DNA from 4 places in the Streptomyces sp. CWNU-52B genome. Region 4 is predicted to be linked to each of the others. Evidence: riboswitches for the same ligand, from Rfam matches in the RefSeq annotation. Region 4 holds a riboswitch; each other region holds the start of a gene.
What was found. Region 4 has a riboswitch for S-adenosylmethionine ahead of thrC (threonine synthase). Riboswitches for the same ligand answer to the same signal wherever they lie in the genome.
Positions count from the first base shown of each region.

Region 1: linked by a shared signal. The riboswitch ahead of ACLVWQ_RS05655 (putative leader peptide) and the one ahead of thrC (threonine synthase) in region 4 are both predicted to bind S-adenosylmethionine.
Region 2: linked by a shared signal. The riboswitch ahead of ACLVWQ_RS30020 (aminotransferase class V-fold PLP-dependent enzyme) and the one ahead of thrC (threonine synthase) in region 4 are both predicted to bind S-adenosylmethionine.
Region 3: linked by a shared signal. The riboswitch ahead of ACLVWQ_RS26515 (putative leader peptide) and the one ahead of thrC (threonine synthase) in region 4 are both predicted to bind S-adenosylmethionine.

Region 1 is NZ_JBLFJV010000005.1:626,754-630,144, reverse strand. Features, by position in the region: gene ACLVWQ_RS05660 (ABC transporter substrate-binding protein) at 1-1,290, opposite strand, end outside; gene ACLVWQ_RS05655 (putative leader peptide) at 1,639-1,758, opposite strand; SAM riboswitch class IV at 1,791-1,900, opposite strand; gene ACLVWQ_RS05650 (ATP-binding protein) at 2,031-2,513, opposite strand; gene ACLVWQ_RS05645 (epoxide hydrolase family protein) at 2,677-3,391, shown strand, end outside.
Region 2 is NZ_JBLFJV010000044.1:81,314-84,704, forward strand. Features, by position in the region: gene trpD (anthranilate phosphoribosyltransferase) at 1-889, shown strand, start outside; SAM riboswitch class IV at 1,048-1,164, shown strand; gene ACLVWQ_RS30020 (aminotransferase class V-fold PLP-dependent enzyme) at 1,355-2,773, shown strand; gene ACLVWQ_RS30025 (Lrp/AsnC family transcriptional regulator) at 2,825-3,106, opposite strand; gene ACLVWQ_RS30030 (rhomboid family intramembrane serine protease) at 3,103-3,391, opposite strand, start outside.
Region 3 is NZ_JBLFJV010000028.1:129,146-132,536, reverse strand. Features, by position in the region: gene ACLVWQ_RS26530 (NtaA/DmoA family FMN-dependent monooxygenase) at 1-213, opposite strand, end outside; gene ACLVWQ_RS26525 (LLM class flavin-dependent oxidoreductase) at 232-1,533, opposite strand; gene ACLVWQ_RS26520 (putative leader peptide) at 1,612-1,677, opposite strand; SAM riboswitch class IV at 1,976-2,124, shown strand; gene ACLVWQ_RS26515 (putative leader peptide) at 2,131-2,226, shown strand; gene ACLVWQ_RS26510 (glutathione S-transferase family protein) at 2,344-3,132, shown strand; gene ACLVWQ_RS26505 (C40 family peptidase) at 3,164-3,391, opposite strand, start outside.
Region 4 is NZ_JBLFJV010000008.1:175,626-179,016, reverse strand. Features, by position in the region: gene ACLVWQ_RS11675 (MoaD/ThiS family protein) at 216-491, opposite strand; gene thrC (threonine synthase) at 711-2,039, opposite strand; SAM riboswitch class I at 2,057-2,214, opposite strand; gene ACLVWQ_RS11665 (glucosyl-3-phosphoglycerate synthase) at 2,399-3,370, shown strand.

The sequences.
Region 1 (3,391 bases), on a different contig from region 4:
GGCTATCTGCTGCTCCTTGAGCACCACGTCGACACCGACCGCCTTGAGCTGCTGCTGGATCAGCTCAAGGGCGGGCTGGTTGGTGGCCGCGTTGGCGAACCACTTGACGGTCAGGCGCAGCTTCGTGCCGCCCTTCGTCCTGCTGCCGTCCGCGGCGGCCTTCCAACCGGCCGATTCCAGCAGGGACTTGGCCTTCGCCGGGTCGAACGCCAGGTCCGGACCCAGGTCCGTGTAGTCCGGTGTGGTGTGCGCCAGGATGCTGGTCGCCGCCTTGGTCCCGGTCGGGAACACGGCGTCGACGATCTGCTGCCGGTCGATGGCGAGCCGGAGCGCCTGCCGTACCTTCACGTCCTTCAGCAGCGGACGGGAGTTGTTCAGCCCGAGGTTGAAGACGGCACCGGGATTGGCCCGTCCCTGCAACCCCACCTGGCCGCCCTTGAGGGCCGTCTCGTTGGCCTTGCCGACGCTGCCGATCGCGTCGACCTGCCCGGACTGGAGGCTGCCGGTACGCACCCCCGCCTCGGGCACCACCTTGAACACCAGCTTGTCCAGGTACGCCTCGCCCTTCTTGGTCCACAGCGAGGAGCCCCAGGCGTACTCGGCACGCTTGGCCAGGTTGATCGACTGGTTCTGCACATAGCTCTTCAGCACGAAGGGACCGGACCCGATCACGCCCTCGCTGCACTTGTCCTGCGGGCTCTTCCTCACGCTGGCCGAGGACTCGATGCCCAGTGAGTGCGTCGCCGTGGCCTGGAGGAACTGCGCGTTGGGCTGCTTGAACCTCACCCGCACCGTGAGCGGGTCGACCACGGTGGTCTTCTCCAGGCCGCTCAAGTAGCCCTGGGCCAGCGTGCCCAGCGCGCCGAGGTCGGGCACCGCGTCGAAGTTGTCCTTGACCACCTGTGCGGTCAGCGGTGACCCGTCGCTGAAGGTGACTCCCGAGCGCAGGTGGAACGTGAAGGTCGTGGCGTCCGCGTCGATGTCCCAGCTCTTCGCCAGCCACGGCACGATCTTGCCGGTCCTGGGATCCTGGTCGGTGAGTGAGTCCACCACCTGGCGGAGCGAGTAGATCGTGTCGTTGCTGCCCACCTGCTGCGGATCGACGCAGCCCGCGTCGGACCCCACCGCGAACGTCAGCGTGCCGCCGGACCGGGCCGGGCCCTCGCCGCCGCCCGCGCCGGAGCCGGTCCCGCTGCCCGACGAGCAGGCGCTCAGCGACAGCAGGGCGGCTGTCACGAGCGCGGCGGGCGCGGTCCACCGGGTGGCTCTGGAATCCGGATACGGTTTCACGGAATCGTTTCTCCTACTCGAAAATCACCAGACCCGCGCCCATGGATCTCCCGGCGCGCGCCCATGCGTACAAGGGGAACCGCAGGTGGTGCCGCCCCTGTTCGGGGCAGCTGGGTTCAGACAGGGAGGAAGGGAGGGAGGGAGGGAGGGAGGGAGGAAGGCGAGGGGGAGGAAGGGGAGGACGCCGATGACGGCGTGACATCGCTGTGGAGCCGACAGCCCCTGAGCGCCCGCGGAACACTGCCGCGGGAACCGGCCGGCCCAGGCGGCGCACGGGGGTCTGCGGACGTCAGCCGGCCGAGCGAAGCCCGGCAGCCGTGCGGTCAAGCGGCCGGCAGCGGGACCCGGTCAGCCGTGACAGAGACAGCTGGTGATGCGCTGCAGATCGATGTGGCGCCGGCGGGAGAACCGGAAGAACGCCGGCGCGGTCGCGATCGAGGCGTTCAGGTCGACACTGCGTCGCACCACGGTCCTCCAGATCGTCGGACCCCGGTCACGGGGTCACGCACTTGCAGAGCCGGCGGCCCTGCCGGGCTTTCACCTGGAGCACCCCACCGCGTACGAGGGTTGCCGGCCAGCGAGCCAGGGCTTGACGCTGACACTCAATGCCACATGCAACGGTACTGAGCTGCGTCCTGATCCGTCAATGGGTGATCGCGGCGGCGGTCACGGTCCGCTCGCCCGTCCCCTGCCCGTCCCTCGCCCGTCCCCGCGCGTCACGTGTCGACGCACGTCACGCGTCAAGCACAGGCGGTGGCGGTGCCGTTCGTGGACGCGTCGGACAGGGCGATGCGGGCCCTGATGCGTTTGCCGACCGGCTCCCTGCGGATCTCCAGGTCCTGGGCCACGGCCTTGACGATCTCCAGGCCGTGCTGACCGACCCTGTCGGGATCGGCGACGCGGGCCTCGGGAACCGTCGGGTCGCTGTCCCACACGACGACGTCCACGGCCTCGTGGGTGACGCGCAGCTCCATCAGAACAGGGCCCGGGGCGTATTTGCAGGCGTTGGTGACCAGTTCACTGACCACCAGCTGGATCAGCCCCACGACACGGGCCGTCACGGACGGCTGACGGCCACGGGCCCGCTCCAGGAAGGCCCTGGCGTGATGACGGGCATCGGCGATGCATCCGTCGTCGCCACCCGTGGCGTACCCGGTCTCCATCAGGTCGCCGTCGAGCCCCGCACAGCCGTCACCGTCGTCGTCGTTGGGTCCCACCCGCATCGCCCTCATTCTCCGTTCACAGGCGCTCCGTTACCCGCCCTCCCAGCATTCATGCGTCCTACATAGGTGCTCTCCGGCACATCGTCCCCCTTCGTCATCCGGGACAAGACCGGACACACCACCGCCGCGCGTCCAGCGGAGTGCGCCCCGTAGCATGCGTGCCATGCCGGACCCGACGACCGCACCAGAACCCTTCACCCCGCAGACCGGTCCCGCGGCGCTGGAGGACCTCCGCGCCAGGCTGCGCGCCACACGCTGGCCGGACGCGCCCGAGGACGCCGGGTGGTCGCTCGGGACCGATGTCGCCTATCTCCGTGAACTCGTCGCCCACTGGGCGGACACGTTCGACTGGCCGGCGCAGGAGGCGGCGCTCGCCCGGCTGCCCCGTTTCCGCGCCCGGCTCGGCGGCCTGGGCATCCACTTCGTGCACGCGCGGGCCGTCGCACCGGCCGGTCCCGTACTGCCACTGGTCCTCAGCCACGGCTGGCCGGACTCCTTCTGGCGCTACTCGAAGGTCGTCCCGCTGCTGACCGACCCCGGTGCGCACGGCGCCGACCCCGCCGACGCGTTCGACGTGGTCGTACCCGACATGCCGGGCTACGGGTACTCCGACCGCCCCACGGGCCCGCCTCTCGACTCCATCGCGGTCGCCGGACTGTGGGCCGAGCTCATGGACGTCCTCGGCTACGCGCGGTTCGGCGCGGCGGGCGGGGACATCGGCAGCCACGTGAGCCGCTATCTCGCGCTCGACCACCCCGACCGGGTCGTGGCCGTCCACCGTATGGACGGGGGTCTGCCCGTGTTCACCGGCGATCCGGCCGAGCTCGCGCCCGAGGAGCGCGCCTGGTTCGCGGACGTCGCTGCCTGGGGCGCGAGCG
Region 2 (3,391 bases), on a different contig from region 4:
GCGGGCCAAGGGCGAGACCGTCGAGGAGATCGTCGGGTTCGTCCGGGCCATGTACGAGCACGCGAACGTGATCGAGGTGCCGGGGGACACCGTCGACATCGTCGGTACGGGCGGCGACGGGGCGAAGACCGTCAACATCTCCACCATGTCGGCGATCGTCATCGCCGGGACCGGCGCCAAGGTCGTCAAGCACGGAAACCGGGCGGCCTCCTCCGCCTCCGGGGCCTCCGACGTGCTGGAGAAGCTCGGGGTCAATCTGGCGCTGCCGACGGATCGGGTGGCGGAGGTCGCCGAGGTGGCCGGGATCACCTTCTGCTTCGCGGCCAAGTTCCATCCGGCGATGCGTCATGTGGGTGCCGCGCGGGGGCAGTTGGGCATCAGGACGGTGTTCAACGTGCTCGGTCCGCTGACCAACCCCGCGCGGGTGAAGGCACAGGCGGTCGGGTGCGCCGACCCGCTGATGGCGCCGATCATGGCCGGGGTGTTCGCCGAGCGCGGCAACTCCTCGCTGGTCTTCCGCGGTGACGACGGGCTCGACGAGCTGACGACGACGGCGACCTCGCGGGTGTGGGTCGTGCGGGACGGGAAGGTCCGCGAGGAGGCCTTCGACCCGCGGGACGTGGGGATCGAGCTGGTGCCCGTGGAGGCGTTGCGAGGGGCTGACGCGTCGTACAACGCGGATGTCGCGCGGCGGCTGCTGCAGGGGGAGACCGGGCCGGTCCGGGACGCGGTGCTGCTGAACTCCGCGGCGGCGTTGGTGGCGCTGACGCCGGGCGCCGGGCCGCTCGCGGAGCAGATCCGGGCGGGGATGGCTCGCGCCGCGGAGGCGATCGACTCGGGGGCGGCGCTGCGGACGCTCGACCGGTGGGTGGCTGCCACCAACCGGTAGCTGGGCGGGTGGGGCTGGTCGCGCAGTTCCCCGCGCCCCCGAGAGACGCAGTTCCTCGCCCCCCGGAAAGGACCGCGCGCCCGGCACCGCGACCCACGCCGTCCCGGTATACGGACATCCGTAGTGCGCTCGGAAGATCGTGTGGCAAGATGCTGGCAGGTCATGAGTGACAGTCATGAGGCCCCGGCCGACTGTCCGGCAACCCTCCGTCCGTGGCGGGGTGCCCCGGGTGAAGACCAGGTCGTAGGCAGTGAGGTCTACGGCAAGCGCGGACCCCTCACCGCTCGCTGGAGCGGACACACCAGGGGTCCTGGTCGTTCGAGGGAGCCTTTCATGAGCAAGCGAATGCGATAGGGCGCCGAGCCCCACTTCCGCGTACCCCTTTCACCTCTCCTGTGCCGAGCCGCCGAGGCCTGCCCGCCCGCGGCCCGCACAGTGATCTCGCCTGCCTCTCAGGAGTTCGCCATGTCTGTCTCCACCGCTGCCGCCGACCGGTCCGTCCAGGCTGTCCAGTCCGTCGAGTCCGTCGAGACCGGGTGTCAGGACGTCTCCGGGTCCGGATCGCTGCCCGTGCTGGGCCGGGACGTCACCGTCCCGCTCGTGACCGGCGGCGAGGTCACCTACGCCGCGCTCGACTACGCCGCCAGCGCCCCCGCCCTCCAGCGGGTGTGGGACGACGTGGCCGCGTACGCCCCGTACTACGGGAGCGTGCACCGCGGGGCCGGGTACCTGTCCCAGCTCTCCACGGATCTCTTCGAGAACGCCCGCAGGACCGTCGCGGAGTTCCTCGACTGCCGGGACGACGGCGACCAGGTCGTCTTCACCCGGTCCACCACCGACTCGCTGAACCTCCTCGCCGCCGCCCTCCCCGCCGGCTGCCAGGTCTTCGTCTTCGAGACCGAGCACCACGCGTCGCTGCTGCCCTGGCGGGACGCCCGGGTCACCTATCTCGACGCCCCGCGCACCCCGGGCGAGGCCGTCGCCACGCTGGAGCGGGCCCTGGCCGAGCGCGACCCGCGGGGACCGGCGCTCGTGTGCGTCACGGGTGCCTCGAACGTCACCGGTGAGCTGTGGCCCGTACGGGAGCTGGCCGCCGCCGCCCATACCCACGGCGCCCGCATCGTGCTCGACGCCGCCCAGCTCGCGCCCCACCACCCGGTCTCCGTACGGGAGCTGGACGTGGACTGGGTCGCGTTCTCCGGGCACAAGCTGTACGCGCCGTTCGGGGCGGGTGTGCTGGCCGGACGCGCGGACTGGCTGACCGAGGCCGAGCCGTACCTCGCCGGCGGAGGCGCCTCGCGCAAGGTGACGCGGCGGGTCGACGGGGGTGTCGACGTCGAGTGGCACGAGAGCGCCGCACGGCACGAGGCCGGGTCGCCCAACGTCATCGGCGCCTACTCCATCGCCTCCGCCTGCAAGGCCCTCACCGAGGCCGGCTTCACCTCGCTGGTCGCCCGGGAGCGGCACCTGATCGACACCGTCCTCGCCGGTCTCGCCGAGGTGCCCGAGGTCCGCGTCCTGTCCCTCTTCGGCGACGACGCCCCGCGCGTCGGCGTCATCTCGTTCGTCGTCGAGGGCTGGAACAGCTCGCACTTCGCCGCCGCGCTCTCCGCCGAGTACGGCATCGGCGTCCGCGACGGCCTCTTCTGCGCCCACCCTCTCGTCCGTACGCTCCTCGGCAGCGACCCGCAGTCCCAGGGCGAGTGCGGAGCCCCCGAGGCCGCGCCCGGCGAGAAGTCCCTGAACGCCATCCGCGTCAGCTTCGGCGCCGGCACCCCCGACGAGCACGTGGAGCGTTTCGTACGGGCCGTGCGGGAACTGGTCCAGGACGGCGCCCGCTGGAACTACCGCACGCAGGACGGCCGCTGCGTCCCCACGGCCTGACGGCGGCCCACTCCTGAGGGGCGGTGTCCTGGGGCCGCTTCCGCAACAGCCCTAGTTGTCGCCGCCGATGGCGAACGCCGCCTCCAGGTCGTGCTGGGAGTAGGTGCGGAACGCCACATGCGTGTCCGTGCCCTCCACCCCCGGGATCTTGCTGATCATCCCGGGGATGACGTCGGCCAGGTCGTCGTGGGCCTTCACCCGCACCATGGCGATCAGGTCGTACGTCCCGGTCACGGAGAAGACCTCGCTGACGCTCTCCAGCGCCGCGACCGACTCGGCGATCTCGGGAATCCGGTCCACGCTGGTCTTGATGAGCACGATCGCGGTGATCACGGCTGGTTTTCTCCCTCGGGGGCCGGCGCTGGGGATTTCACTCTAGCCGGACGGCCGTACGCCACCCACGCGTAGAGGAACCCGGCGGAGAACCCCAGCAGGTGCGCCAGATAGGCGACCCCGGGCCCCTGGGACGCGCGGCCCGCGGCCAGCCACTGCAGGGACACCCAGAACGGCAGCACCACCCAGGCGGGAAACCGCAGCGGCAGGAAGAAGAGGAACGGGAAAAGACTGGTCACCCGGGCTTTGGGGAACAGGTAGAGGAACGCGCCGAGGACAGCGGAG
Region 3 (3,391 bases), on a different contig from region 4:
GTCCAAGTCGTAGATCTTGCCGCCCTGTTCGCGCAGGCGCAGACCCTCCGCGAGGAACAGGAAGTCGAACTTGGCGCGTTCGGCGGTGCGCGCGAAGTGCGCGAAGGAGCTGAACTCGATGTGGCTGCCGGCCGCGGGGTCGCTCCACACGGTGGTGTTGTTGACGCCGGGGAAGTGGGCCGCAAGGTGGATCTGCTTGACGGGCTTGCTCATGGTCGGGGTCCTTCCGGCTCAGGCGGTGGTGACGGCGTCGGCGGAAGGGACTCCGGCTCCGGCGGCGGCGTAGCGGTTGGCCGGGCGTTCGAGCCCGAGGAGCCCGCGCAGGGTGTCGGCCTCGTACGCGTGCCGGAAGACGCCACGGCGCTGGAGTTCGGGGACCAGCCCCCGGGTGATCGCCGGGAGGTCGTGGCCGGCGACGGCGGGCCGCAGCCTGAAGCCGGTCAGTCCGGCCTGGCTCAACTCCTGGAGCAGATCGGCCAGTTGGGCCGGCGTGCCGGTGAAGACACGGGCGTCGCTGGTGTACGGGTAGCCCGCGAGAGCGTCGAGCCGCTCCTTGCGGGCCACGGCCTCGGCCGGATCTTCGTCGAGGAGGACGACCAGGTCGCCGAAGAGGTGCAGGGGCTCCCCCGCCCGCCCGGCCGCGTCCTGTTCGGCGCGCACCGAGGCGACGATCGCCTCGGCCTGTGCCGCGTCGTGCGGGGTGACGAATCCGAGGTCGGCGGAGCGGCCCAGCAGGCGGTACGGGGCACCGGTCACGGAGTCGTGGGCGAGCGCGCCGACCAGCGGCTGGCCCTGCGGGGGCCTGGGGGTGATCGAGGGCCCCTTGACGCTGAAGTGCCTGCCCTCGAAGTCGATGTAGTGCAGCTTGTCCCGGTCGACGAAGCGGCCGGTGGCGACGTCCCGGATCTCCGCGTCGTCCTCCCAGCTGTCCCACAGCCGTCGGACCGCTTCGACGTAGTCGGCCGCCTCGTCGAAGAGGTCGATCGTCAGCTCCCGCACCTCGGGGCTGTCCAGGTCCTCGATGCGGAACGAGGGGAACGTACGGCGGCCGAAGTGGGCGGCGTCGTTCCGGCGGACCGACGCCTGGACCCGGACGCCCGCGCGCCCGGAGCTCACGTAGTCGAGGGTGGCGATGGCCTTCGATATGTGGAAGGGCTCCGTATGGGGGGTCACCACGGTCGGCAGCAGCCCTATGTGACGGGTCAGCGGTGCGACGCGGGCGGCGATGAGGACGGCGTCGAGGCGGCCGCGGACCTGGTCGGTCCGCCCGTCGGGTTCGGTGAACCGCGAGGACTGGAGACCGAGGGCGTCCTCGATGGTCACGAAGTCGAGCAGTCCGCGTTCGGCCTCGGTGACGAGGTCCGTCCAGTAGCCGGCAGTGAGCAGGTCACGGGGGCGGGCCACCGGTTCACGCCAGGCGGCGGGATGCCAGCCTGCGCCGTCGAGCGCCACGGCGAGGTGCAGGAAGGCGGAAGAAGAGGCGGCGGAGGGGGCGGGCTCGGGAGAGGGCGGGGCAGCAGGTGTTGAGGACACGAGAGGTGTGCCTTCCTGATCGACCGTAGGAGAAAGCCGGCCCTCGCTGGAGGAGGGCGGAGCCGCGTGGAGTACGGGTCAGGGACGACAGAGCGCGCCGGCGAAGCGGAGCAGGTCGATGTGCGGCCGCGAGTACAGCCGCACCCGGCGGCGCGGTGTGAGCTTCGGGACGCGGAGGCAGGGCACGGGGCGTGGTCCCACGTGCGTCACCTCCGTCCGTGCGGTCCCGTTGCCGGGCAGCGTCTGCTCGTCGACGCACACAACAGTACGGGTGTGCCGTTTCTTCCGGCAGTCGGAAAATTCTCACAGGAGTCCGAGGGCCGGTACGGTCGGGCGCACACCGGCCGGCGGTTCGTCCGTTCTTGTTCGTCTGCCCACGTGTTGAGACGTGTCGTATGGGCTTCTTGACGACCTCACTCAGCGCACCGACACTTGCGGGGACGGTCACGATTGTCAGCGCCCGTCGGGCGGGGTCCTCCCCCGTCCGTGCGGTTCATCGGCCCCGGCCCGCTGGCAGGCAACCCTTCCACCGCGACGGGGTGCCCCGGGTGACGACCGGGTTCCGCCGGAGCGGCGGGACAAGCGTGGTCTCGCCTCGTGCGAGCCCCGACCGTGGACGGGTGGGAATTGCCCAGGAACGGCTTGACGAGGCGACTGCACATCGACCTGCTCCGCGTCTCCAGCGCGTACTAGTCCGCCGCATGTCCGCCTGATCCGGACCTGCACGCCGACAGCGACAGCGCAGTCACCCCGTTTCGCCACTGGTGCCCACAAGGCTGCCAGGGCTTCCGCGATTCCCTCAGGAGAGCCATGCCCGAGACAGTTTCCCGCGGTTCGAGCACAGGTACCTTCGCGACGGCCGCCGCACGGACGGCGGTCACCCCCGCGGCCGGCTGCGGTGCGGCCGTGCCCGGCCCCGCCGTACGTCCGCACCGCTTCCGCGGTCGCATCGGCGTCGGCCTCGCCGGCGGCTTCTACCCGGCACCGCACCGCTATCAGCTGTATCTGTCCGAAGGCTGTCAGCGTTCGGAGCGGGTCGCGATCACCCTGGCCCTGCTGGGCCTTCAGCACTCGACCGCCACGACGGTCCTGACCCACCCCGCCGAGACACCCGACGCCTTCGCCGCGCTGCGCCGGGCCTACGAGGCGACCTGGCACCACTACGACGGGCCGCTCACCGCGCCCGCGCTGTGCGACCGGTGGAGCGGACGCGTCGTCAGCAACCACACGCCCGACATCCTGCGCGACCTGGCCGACCTCTCCGGGCTCCGGGAGGCGGAGGCGGCCGGCCTGCCCGTGCTGCGGCCGCCGGCCCTCGCCGCGGAGATCGACGCCCTGCGTGAACTCCTCACCCGGGACGTCACACCGGCCGCCCAGCCTCCCGCGCGGGCGGCGACGCTGACCCTGCTCGACCATCAGCTGGCCGCGCACCCTCATGTGCTGGGCGCCGAGATCAGCGCCGCGGACGTGGACCTCTGGGTGGCGCTCACCCACCTCGGCACGGCCGACGCCCTGGCCCCGTACCTCAACCTGGAGCGGTACGTCCGCCGTCTCGGCCGGCACCCGGCCTTCCTCGGCCGGGTACGGGCGGGAAGTTAGGCCCAAGCTCCCCGCCCGCCGTGCGGACGGCTCAGGCGGGGCGTATCACGCTGTGGATCGCGGACTCGCCCGCCCAGTAGATCGACTCCTCGCGGATGGCGGCCCCCGGGCTCGGCGCGTGGACCATCATGCCGTTGCCCGTGTAGATGCCCACGTGCCCGACGGGGCCGCTGTAGAGGATCAGGTCACCGAGCCGGATCTCGGCGCCGGAGACCAGCGCGCCGGCGGTCGCCTGCTCGTGGACGGCACGCGGGAGGGC
Region 4 (3,391 bases):
TGGCTGCTTCTTGTCGGGCCACGGGCGCGAACTCATATGGGCCACGGCGGCGGATTGAAGCAGCTTCCCCAACTGTACCTCGCTCAACCATACAGAATTGCCCCCTCCGCTTCTCTCGCGGAGGGGGCAATTCGATGAACTCTGCGTGTTCGCCATTACTCAAGGTAATCGGCGACGGCCTGGGCGGGCCTCGCACGAGGGCGCACGGCGGGCGGTCAGCCTCCGGCGACCGCCGGGATGATCGAGACGCCCGCGCCGTCCGGCGTGACCGTCTCCAGCCCCTGCTCGAAACGGACGTCGTCGTCGTTCACGTACACGTTGACGAACCGCCGCAGCTTCCCCTGGTCGTCCAGGACGCGGGCGGCGATACCGGTGTGGTTCGCCTCCAGGTCGGCGATGACCTCGGCGAGGGTCGCACCCTCGGCGGCCACTTCGGCCTTGCCGCCCGTGTAGGTGCGCAGAATGGTGGGGATGCGGACGTTGACGCTCATGGGACCTCCGTCGGGTGTGGCTGGGCTACAGCGCCCGTGAGGGGCGCGGGAAACGGCGCGGGCTTCGCGCTTTCAGGGGCGGCGGGACTGTGAGATCTCGCTTCCGGGGGCGGCGGCGGAACTGTGACATCCGTGGCTCCGCCGCGGGGGCCCGACCGGCCCCCACCGCCCCGTGCGCAAAGCCCACGGTCAAGCAAGGTCATACACGGTCATGCACGGTCAGGAACCGAGCCCGGCCTCGTGGAAGGAGTCCAGGTTCGGGCGGATGGTCGCCGTGAGCCCCGTGTCGGAGGCCACCGCGTCCAGGGTCTTCAGACCGTCCCCGGTGTTGAGGACCACGGTCGTCAGAGTGGGGTCGAGCAGCCCGCTCTCGATCAGCTTCTTCGCCACGCCCACCGTCACCCCGCCGGCGGTCTCCGCGAAGATCCCCTCGGTCCGCGCCAGCAGCTTGATCGCGTCGACCACCTGGTCGTCGTTCACGTCCTCCACGGCCCCGCCCGTGCGCCGGGCGATGTCGAGCACGTACGGGCCGTCCGCCGGGTTCCCGATGGCGAGCGACTTGGCGATCGTGTTCGGCTTCTGCGGCCGTACGACGTCGTGCCCGGCCTTGTAGGCGACGGACACCGGCGAGCAGCCCTCGGCCTGGGCGCCGAAGATCTTGTACGGCCTGTCCTCGACGAGGCCGAGCTCGATCAGTTCCTTCAGACCCTTGTCGATCTTCGTCAGCTGGGAGCCGGAGGCGATCGGCACGACCAGCTGGTCCGGCAGCCGCCAGCCGAGCTGCTCGCAGATCTCGTACGCCAGGGTCTTGGACCCCTCCGCGTAGTACGGCCGCAGGTTCACGTTGACGAAGCCCCAGCCCTCGCCGGCCGGGTCGCCGATCAGCTCGGAGCAGAAACGGTTCACGTCGTCGTAGTTGCCCTCGATCCCGACGAGCTCGCCGCCGTAGACCGCGGCCATGACGACCTTGCCCTGCTCCAGGTCGTGCGGGATGAACACGCAGGAACGGAAGCCGGCGCGGGCGGCGGCGGCGCCCACCGCGCCCGCGAGGTTGCCCGTGGAGGAGCAGGAGAGCGTGGTGAAGCCGAAGGCGCGCGCGGCCTCGATGGCCTGGGCGACGACGCGGTCCTTGAAGGAGTGCGTCGGGTTGCCCGAGTCGTCCTTGACGAAGAGCTTGCCGGGGTCGACGCCCAGTTCGCGGGCCAGGTTGTCGGCCTTGACGAGCTTGGTCCAGCCCGGGTTGATGTTCGGCTTGTCCGCCACGTCCGCGGGGACGGGCAGCAGCGGCGCGTAGCGCCAGATGTTCGCGGGGCCCGACTCGATCCGCGCCCGCAGTTCCTCGGTGTCGTAGCCCGAGAAGTCGTAGGCGATCTCCAGCGGTCCGAAACACTCCTCGCAGGCGAAGACCGGGCCGAGCGGGACGCGGTGGCCGCACTCGCGGCAGGAGAGCGCCGCTGCCGGGCCGAGGTCCACGGAGTTGCCGTGGCTCGCGGAGGGATTCGCGGCGGGGGCGGAGTTCGTGGTGCTTGCAACTGTCTGCGCAGCCATGGAGGCGAGGCCCTTTCTCCTCATCTTCCTCACGACGCACTTCGCCGTGAGACGGATTTGGCACCTTCCCGAGCCGGGAGCCTCGCGGCACTGATCGACGATGATCAGGACGAGACCGGCTGGAGGGTTGCCGGGGCTTCAACGGGCCGTATCCCTCTGCCCCTCTGGATGAGCGGTATTCAGTTTTAGTTGTACACGCAACGACCCCCGACATGCGATGGTCATCAGCGTTGTTCAAGACTGTAACCGAAGGCCTGGATGGTGGAGAGAGCAGTCCGAACCGCGAGATGACAGCGGCCACCCACCGCTGCCGCGGCGCCGGGCACACGCATCCCAATGAACGCAAGGGAGAGCCGCACGTGCTGGAAGACGTCGAGCGCTGGCTGAGCACGCGCTCCTGGTCCGTCGAGGACCGCCCGCTCAAGAAGATCGTCGCCGCGAAGCGCTCCACCGGCTCCACGGTGAGTGTCGTACTGCCCGCGCTCGACGAGGAGGCGACGGTCGGCGAGATCGTCACCGTGATCCGCCGCGAGCTGATGACCGCGAAGGTGCCGCTCGTCGACGAGGTCGTGGTGATCGACTCGGGTTCGACGGACCGTACCTCCGAGGTCGCCGCCGCCGCGGGCGCCCGGGTCGTGCACCGGGACGAGATCCTGCCCCGTATCCCGGCCGTCCCCGGCAAGGGCGAGGTGCTGTGGCGCTCGCTGCTGGTCACGCGTGGGGACATCGTGGCCTTCGTCGACGCGGACCTGAAGGAGTTCTCGGCGGACTTCGTCTCCGGGATCGTCGGGCCGCTGCTCACCGACCCCGGTGTGGACCTCGTCAAGGCGATGTACGACCGCCCGCTCGCCCTGTCCGACGGGTCCGGTGCCGGGGGCGCCGCGGGTCAGGGGGGCCGGGTCACCGAGCTGATGGCGCGCCCGCTGCTCAACATGCACTGGCCGCAGCTGGCCGGCTTCGTCCAGCCGCTGGGCGGGGAGTACGCGGCCCGCCGCTCGCTCCTCGAACGGCTGCCGTTCCCCGTCGGTTACGGCGTGGAGCTGGGCATGCTGGTCGACGCGCTGCACCTCGTCGGCCTGGACGCCCTCGCGCAGGTCGACGTCGGGGTCCGCAAGCACCGCCACCAGGACAGCCAGGCGCTCGGCCGGATGTCCGCGGCGATCTACCGCACGGCTCAGTTGCGGCTGGCCCGCGGCCATATGATCCGGCCGTCGCTGACGCAGTTCGTACGGGGCGAGGGTGGCTTCGAGCCGCGTACGCACTCGGTGGACACGGAGGAGAGGCCGCCGATGGGGGAGATCGAGGAGTACACACAACGCGTGGCGGCGTAGCCGCCGAACGGTGGCGCCGTC